One region of the Streptomyces sp. M2CJ-2 genome, then DNA from elsewhere that is predicted to be linked to it. Evidence: riboswitches for the same ligand, from Rfam matches in the RefSeq annotation. Region 1 holds a riboswitch; each other region holds the start of a gene.
The links. Region 1 has a riboswitch for glycine ahead of cycA (D-serine/D-alanine/glycine transporter). Riboswitches for the same ligand answer to the same signal wherever they lie in the genome.

Region 1 (2,258 bases):
TGACGACACCGGGCAGCAGGAAGAGGCCGGACAGGAGCAGGGCGTTGACCGGTACCTTCCTGGAGGTGAGCTTGCCGAACCTCGCCGGCGCGTCGCCTTCCTGGGCCAGGCCGTAGACCATCCGTGAGGTCGAGTAGATGCCCGAGTTCGCGGACGAGGCGGCAGAGGTCAGCACCACGAAGTTGATCACGGAGGCGGCGATGCCGAGGCCGGCCAGTGTGAACATCACGACGAAGGGGCTGCGGTCCGGGCTGATCTGGCGCCAGGGCGTGACGGTGATGATCGCGATCAGGGCCACCACGTAGAACAGCATCACGCGTACCGGGATCGAGTTGATCGCCTTGGGCAGGTTCCGTTCCGGGTTCTTGGTTTCCGCCGCAGTGGTGCCGACCAGTTCGATGCCGACGAAGGCGAAGGTTGCGATCTGGAATCCCGCGACGAACCCCATGGGGCCGGTGGGGAAGAAGCCGCCGTCGTTCCAGAGGTTGGAGAAGCTTGCGGTGGCGCCCCCGGGTGCCTGGAAGCCGCCCAGTACCATGCCGAATCCGACGACGATCAGTGTCACGATGGCGATGATCTTGATCAGTGCGAACCAGAACTCGGTCTCACCGAACGCCTTCACCGTGGGCAGGTTCAGGACGATCAGCAGGACGACTGCCGCGAGTGCCGGGATCCACAGCGCGAGCCCTCCCCACCAGTACGACACGTACCCGGCGATCGCGATGACGTCGGCCACGCCGGTGACGATCCAGCAGAACCAGTAGGTCCATCCCGTGAAGAAGCCGGCCCACGGACCGAGAAGGTCCGAGGCGAAGTCGGCGAAGGACTTGTAGCGCAGGTTGGAGAGCAGCAGCTCTCCCATCGCCCGCATCACGAAGAACAGCATCGCGCCGATGATCATGTAAACGAAGATCACTGAGGGGCCGGCCAGCGAAATCGTCTTGCCCGATCCCATGAACAGGCCGGTGCCGATGGCGCCGCCGATCGCGATCAGCTGGATGTGCCGGTTGGACAACTGCCGGGAGAGGTGCTGTTCGCCCGCGGGGGAGGGGGGCTGTCCGGGCTCCGTCCCGGGCGCCGGGGCGGTGGTCGGGACGGCTTTACTGCTGTCGTGCATGTGCGAACCTCGTGGATCTTTGGTGCGTGCGGACCGTGACAGGCGTGTCCTGAGGAGGCGGCCGCACACGCATGGGGGAGCGAGTGGGCACAAAGAGCCGACATGAGTGGTGGGGCGGCCGGCGGGGAGGGTGCCGGGCACGCCGAACACGCCTTCAGGGAGGCGTGGGCCCATGACGGCCGTGGTGGGAAAGCCGGAGCTCAGCCGGGATACCGACGGGTGACCGGCGGCTGGGGGCGGGGTAACGAGAAAACCATCGGGGGATCCTCAAAGGTCGGGCACGGGCAGGAACCCGCGCTGCCGAGTGGAGCCTCCCCCTCTGTCATGCGGCCTGAGAGCTTCGCCGCGGAAGTTCGCGGCTTGCACCGTGGGCGAGGCGCAGGAGCGCCTGCTTTTCAGAGGTGCCTGCCCGAGCGGTAGGGGTGCCTGAGAGTTTCCGGGGAGGTGTTGCTCCTTCGGCGCCCGGATCTGGCTGACCCGGTGCTCTCCCGCAGCGGGATGAGCGGCGATGTGAGGCTAGGCCCGCACCGGCAGCCGGTCAAGACCTGCGAGAACATTGATCATTTACTGTCGGGTAAGGCGGCGTTTCAGGACCGTTTGCGCCTTCCCGAGGACGCGGGCCGTCCCGAAAATCGGGTCCGCCTTGTGCGCCGGCGGCCGGGGCCGCCCCGTTCACGGACGCGGACGTGGGAGAGCCGTCTGCCGCCGTGGCTCTGTGCGGGGAGTGTCGTCCGGGGGTTCCGGCGCCTGGTCGCGAAGACCTCAGCCGTGCGCCCGCTGACCTCGGCGGGCGCACGCCAGAAGACGGCCGGCGCCTCGCTCCGGACCTCGCGGGCGGCGCCGGCCTCCGGGGTTTCGTCGAGCCAGGGAACGCCGCCGACAAGTTCCCTGGTCGGCTTCGGCCGGGTCGAACACGCGATCTTCCAGCAGGCCATTCGCCTGCAGTACGTGCGCGGTGGCAGGCACGGGCCCGGCCGCCGCTGTTGGCAGCGCGTGTCCCACTTCGCTCGCAAGAGCCCTTGCCGGGCGCTTTCGGCGCAGCGGACGCAGGTCGGCCGGTCAGCTCTGGGGCACGACCTGCACGTCGATGTCGACCCGGATGGTGGGGCCGACGGCGGCGATACCCCGCGCCAGCATCGTC
Region 2 (2,258 bases), on a different contig from region 1:
GTACAGGTCGCTGACCGACTTGGTCGACTCCAGCTCGCCGCAGGTCTCACCCGCGGTCACGGTGTCGCCGACCCCGGGAAGCTGGACGAACACGATGTCGCCGAGCGCGTTGGCCGCGTGCTCCGTGATGCCGATCGTCGACACGCCGTCCTCGGCGGCCGTCAGCCACTCGTGCTCCTTGCTGTAACGCAGCTGCTGGGGGTTGCTCATGATCTGGATCCTCCTGTGTGCGAGGGACCGCCGGGACCGACGGCGAGGAAAGGGGGTGAAAGGGGTGAAGGGGGGACGGGGGAAATGGGGATGAAAGGGGGCCGGGGGCACGGGGCCGGCTGATGCGGCTGCGCACGCGGCCCACGTCCTAGGACGGTGTCACTTCTGCCGCTGGTAGAACGGCAGCGCCACGACCTCGTACGGCTCGTGGCTGCCGCGGATGTCCACGCCCACGCCCGGGGTGCCCGGCGCCGAGTGAGCCACGTCGACGTACGCCATCGCGATCGGCTTGCCCAGCGTCGGTGCGGGCGCGCCGGAGGTGACCTCGCCGATCACCTCGCCGCCGGACACCACCGGGTACCCGGCGCGCGGGACCCGGCGGCCCTCGGCGACCAGGCCCACCAGGGCGCGGGGCGGGGTCCGCTCGGCGCGGGCGGCGGCCTCGGTCAGGGCGGCACGGCCCACGAAGTCGCCCTCCTTCTCGAACTTCACGACCCGGCCGAACCCGGCGTCGAACGGCGTCAGCGAGGCGCTCAGCTCATTGCCGTACAGCGGCATGCCGGCCTCCAGGCGCAGCGTGTCCCGGCAGGCCAGCCCGCACGGGGCCAGCCCCACGCCCTCGCCCGCCCCGGTCAGCGCCTGCCACACCTCGACCGCGTGCTCCGGCGCGACGAACAGCTCGAAGCCGTCCTCGCCGGTGTAGCCGGTACGGGCGATGAGCGCGGGGACGCCGGCGACCGTACCGGGCAGGCCGGCGTAGTACTTCAGGCCGTCCAGGTCGGAATCGGTCAGGGTCTTGAGGATGCCGGCGGCCTCGGGGCCCTGCACCGCGATCAGCGCGTACGCGTCGCGGTCGTCGCGGACCTCGGCGTCGAAGCCCGCCGACCGCTCCACGAGGGCGTCCAGCACCACCTGGGCGTTGGAGGCGTTGGCGACGACCAGGTACTCGGGGGCCTCGGGCTCACCGAGCCGGTAGACGATCAGGTCGTCCAGGATGCCGCCGTCCTCGTTGCAGATCATGGTGTAGCGGGCGCGGCCGGGCTTGACGGTCCCGATGTTGCCGATCAGGGCGTAGTCCAGGAACCGCGCCGCCTGCGGGCCGGTGACGGTGATCTCGCCCATGTGCGAGAGGTCGAAGAGGCCCGCCTTCGTGCGCACGGCGTTGTGTTCGTCGCGCTCGGAGCCGTAGCGCAGGGGCATGTCCCAGCCGGCGAAGTCGGTCATCGTGGCGCCGAGCGAACGATGCAGGGCGTCGAGCGCTGTCCGGCGGAGTTCGGTACTGCTCATCGGTCGGTCTCCCAGGGCGATGGGGTCCCCCGTCGGCCGGGGCCGGGCACGGGGAGGGTGAGGACGTTCCTCCCCATCTGTCATCGGAACCTGAGAGGTTCGCCATGACCGTCCGCGCAGGGGACGTCACGGCTTGCACCTTGGGTGGAGCCGCCGGAAACTCGCACGGCGGCCCGCTTTTCAGATGTGCCTGGCCCGCGCGGTAACGGTGCCTGAGAGATTCAAGGGAGGGACTTGCTCCTTCGGCGCCCCGGCGAAATATGCCAGGGACTCTCCCGCGCGGATTCAAACGGCCGGTATGCAGTTGGCGCGCTCATCATTGCATGCATCGTGGGGCTTCGGCAGGGGGACCTTTCCCTCGTACGCACAGGGTGTCCAGGCCTGTACGGACGGCTGTGACAGGTCTGTGTCGGGAAACGGACGGAATGAAGAGGCTCCGCCGTTACCGTCTCTTTACACTCGGTGGGGACGGTGCTCAGGCGCCTGCCCCAGGGGAGGACTCACGGTGAACAGGACCACGGCGTACGCCACCACGGGTGTCGCGCCGCCCGGGCAGCAGGCCCCTTCGGCCGGGGAGGCCCACGGCGCGCTGCCGGCGCCCGTCGTCCGCGACCTGCGCGAGAGCGCCGGCCGCGGTCCGCACGCCCTGCGCTTCGGCCCCCGCGACCTCGTGGTGGTCACCGGACTGCCCGGCAGCGGCAAATCCACACTGATGCGGCGCGCGGTGCACGGCACCCGGATCGACTCCCAGGACACCCGCG
Region 3 (2,258 bases), on a different contig from region 1:
CGTCCGGGCAGGCTGCGCGCCATCTTCTCGTGCACGGCCATGTATCCGGCGTGCGGCCCGCCGAAGCCCATGGGCACACCGAAGCGCTGTGTCGTGCCGACCGCGATGTCCGCGCCGAGTTCGCCGGGCGACGTCAGCAGCGTGAGGGCGAGCAGATCGGCGGCGACGGTGACCAGCGCGCCCAGCTCGTGCGCCCGGTCGATCACCGGCTTGATGTCGCGTACGGCTCCGGAGGCCCCCGGGTACTGGATCAGCACGCCGTTGATCCCGCGCTCGGCGATCTCGGCGGGGATGCCCTCGCTCAGGTCGGCGACGACGACCTCGACGCCGGTCGGCTCGGCACGGGTCTCGATCACGGCGATCGTCTGCGGCAGCACGTCCGCGTCGACCAGGAACAGACCGTTCTTGTTCTTGCCCATGCGCCGCGACAGCGCCATCGCCTCGGCGGCTGCCGTGCCCTCGTCGAGCAGTGAGGCCCCGGAGGTCGGCAGGCCGGTCAGCTCGGCGACCATGGTCTGGAAGTTCAGCAGCGCCTCGAGCCGCCCCTGCGAGATCTCCGGCTGGTACGGCGTGTAGGCCGTGTACCAGGCGGGGTTCTCCATCACGTTGCGCAGGATGACGGGCGGCGTGAAGGTCCCGTAGTACCCGAGCCCGATCATGGAGCCGAGCACCTCGTTGCGGTCGGCCAGCGACCGGAGTTCGGCCAGCACCTCGGGCTCGGTCCGGGCGCCCGGCAGGTCGAGCGCGTCGGCGTTCTTGATCACATCCGGGACCGCCGCGGCCGTCAGCTCGTCGAGCGAGCCGTAGCCGACCTGCGCGAGCATTTTGGCGCGGGCCTCGTGGTCGGGGCCGATGTGCCGCTGCTCGAAGGGCGTTCCCTGTTCGAGCTCGGAGAGGGGAATGCGGTGGGCGGTCATTGTGGAGGCCTCCTGGTCTGACGACCTTCGAGGGGCACCATGACGGGTGCCCGGACGGCCTCCCCCTCTGTCATCTCAACCTGAGAGCTTCACCGGACCGCCGCAGGGCGCCCGGCTTTCACCGTCGGTGAGAGCGGGAGCCGTCGACACCCGCCCTGCTTTCCAGAGTGACCTCGTCCATGCGGTACGTGGGCCTGAGAGTTTCCGGGGAGGATTTGCTCCTTCGGCGCCCTCCGGTGGTGTCCGGAGGACTCTCCCGCACGGGGTCAGCAGCCGCTGTCAGCGTACCAGCGAGGGCAACCCCCGGACCTTCGAGTGGCCGCCGGACCGATTGTGCCGTTTCGTAGTGCTGACGAATGATTGCGGATTGCGACCAGTGGAGGGCCCGTGCAGACCGACATCGATCCGCGCAACCTGATCGGCCGCAAGGCGTTCGACCGCAACGGAACCCGGATCGGCACCATCGACGAGGTCTATCTCGACGACGCCACCGGCATACCCGAGTGGGCGGCGATACGCACCGGCTTGTTCAGCAGGGACGCCTTCGTCCCCCTGGAGCCGAGCGAGCTGATCGACGGCAGTCTCCACATTCCCTTCGAACGCGCCCTGATCAAGGACGCCCCCGACTTCGGCGTGGGCCGCCACCTCTCCCCGGAGCAGGAGCTCCAGCTCTACCACCACTACGGTCTGGACATCTCCGCGCCTCCCCCGCTTCCGGACCGCGACTTCGGCAAACTCGCCGACCGCGACGACCGCCCGGCCTGACGGCCCCGGGAGCCGGGAGCCGGGAGCACGAAGCCCACGGCCCACTCACAGCTGCGAGTGCCCGGGATCCATGACCTCGGGAGCCGCCCCGGAGCCGTCGCCCGTCTCCGCGTCGGCCCGCGGCCTCTCGCCCTCCCCGGGGCTTCGATCCACCAGTGGCAGCGGATCCGCCGGTTGCAGGGCCGGGTCGTCGGTACGGAAGGTCTTCACCCGCCCCACCGCCGAGTCCGGCGTCTCGAACCGGACCGTGACCCGCCCCAGGCCGCTGCCCTGGACCCACCCGTGCCCGTACTCGGTGTGCCGTACATCGTGCCCGGCCGGCCAACTCCGCTCCGCACTCGTCTGCCGCCCTTCCTCCGTGGGTGCGGCCGGCTGGTCCTCCTCGCCCGGCGGTTCCTCCCCCCGGCCCACCGCCGCCTGTGCGAACAAGTCCTCCTGGGTGTAGTCCGCGAGTCCGCTGACTCCCACGCCCAGCAGCCGTACTCCGCCTGTCGTGTCGACCGAGTCCAGCAGCCGCGCCGCCGCCTCGCGCACCACCGCCGGATCGTCCGTGGGCCCCCGCAGCGTCTCGGACCG

Region 2: another riboswitch for glycine. It lies ahead of gcvT (glycine cleavage system aminomethyltransferase GcvT); the one in region 1 lies ahead of cycA (D-serine/D-alanine/glycine transporter).
Region 3: another riboswitch for glycine. It lies ahead of gcvP (aminomethyl-transferring glycine dehydrogenase); the one in region 1 lies ahead of cycA (D-serine/D-alanine/glycine transporter).

What each region holds. Positions count from the first base shown of each region.
Region 1 is NZ_JAESIF010000037.1:62,266-64,523, forward strand. Features, by position in the region: gene cycA (D-serine/D-alanine/glycine transporter) at 1-1,117, opposite strand, end outside; glycine riboswitch at 1,430-1,521, opposite strand; glycine riboswitch at 1,522-1,618, opposite strand; gene JL475_RS24920 (YceI family protein) at 2,177-2,258, opposite strand, start outside.
Region 2 is NZ_JAESIF010000004.1:29,527-31,784, forward strand. Features, by position in the region: gene gcvH (glycine cleavage system protein GcvH) at 1-210, opposite strand, end outside; gene gcvT (glycine cleavage system aminomethyltransferase GcvT) at 370-1,497, opposite strand; glycine riboswitch at 1,688-1,785, opposite strand; gene JL475_RS05715 (AAA family ATPase) at 2,003-2,258, shown strand, end outside.
Region 3 is NZ_JAESIF010000066.1:21,913-24,170, forward strand. Features, by position in the region: gene gcvP (aminomethyl-transferring glycine dehydrogenase) at 1-917, opposite strand, end outside; glycine riboswitch at 1,090-1,186, opposite strand; gene JL475_RS31530 (PRC-barrel domain-containing protein) at 1,305-1,682, shown strand; gene JL475_RS31535 (DNA polymerase IV) at 1,728-2,258, opposite strand, start outside.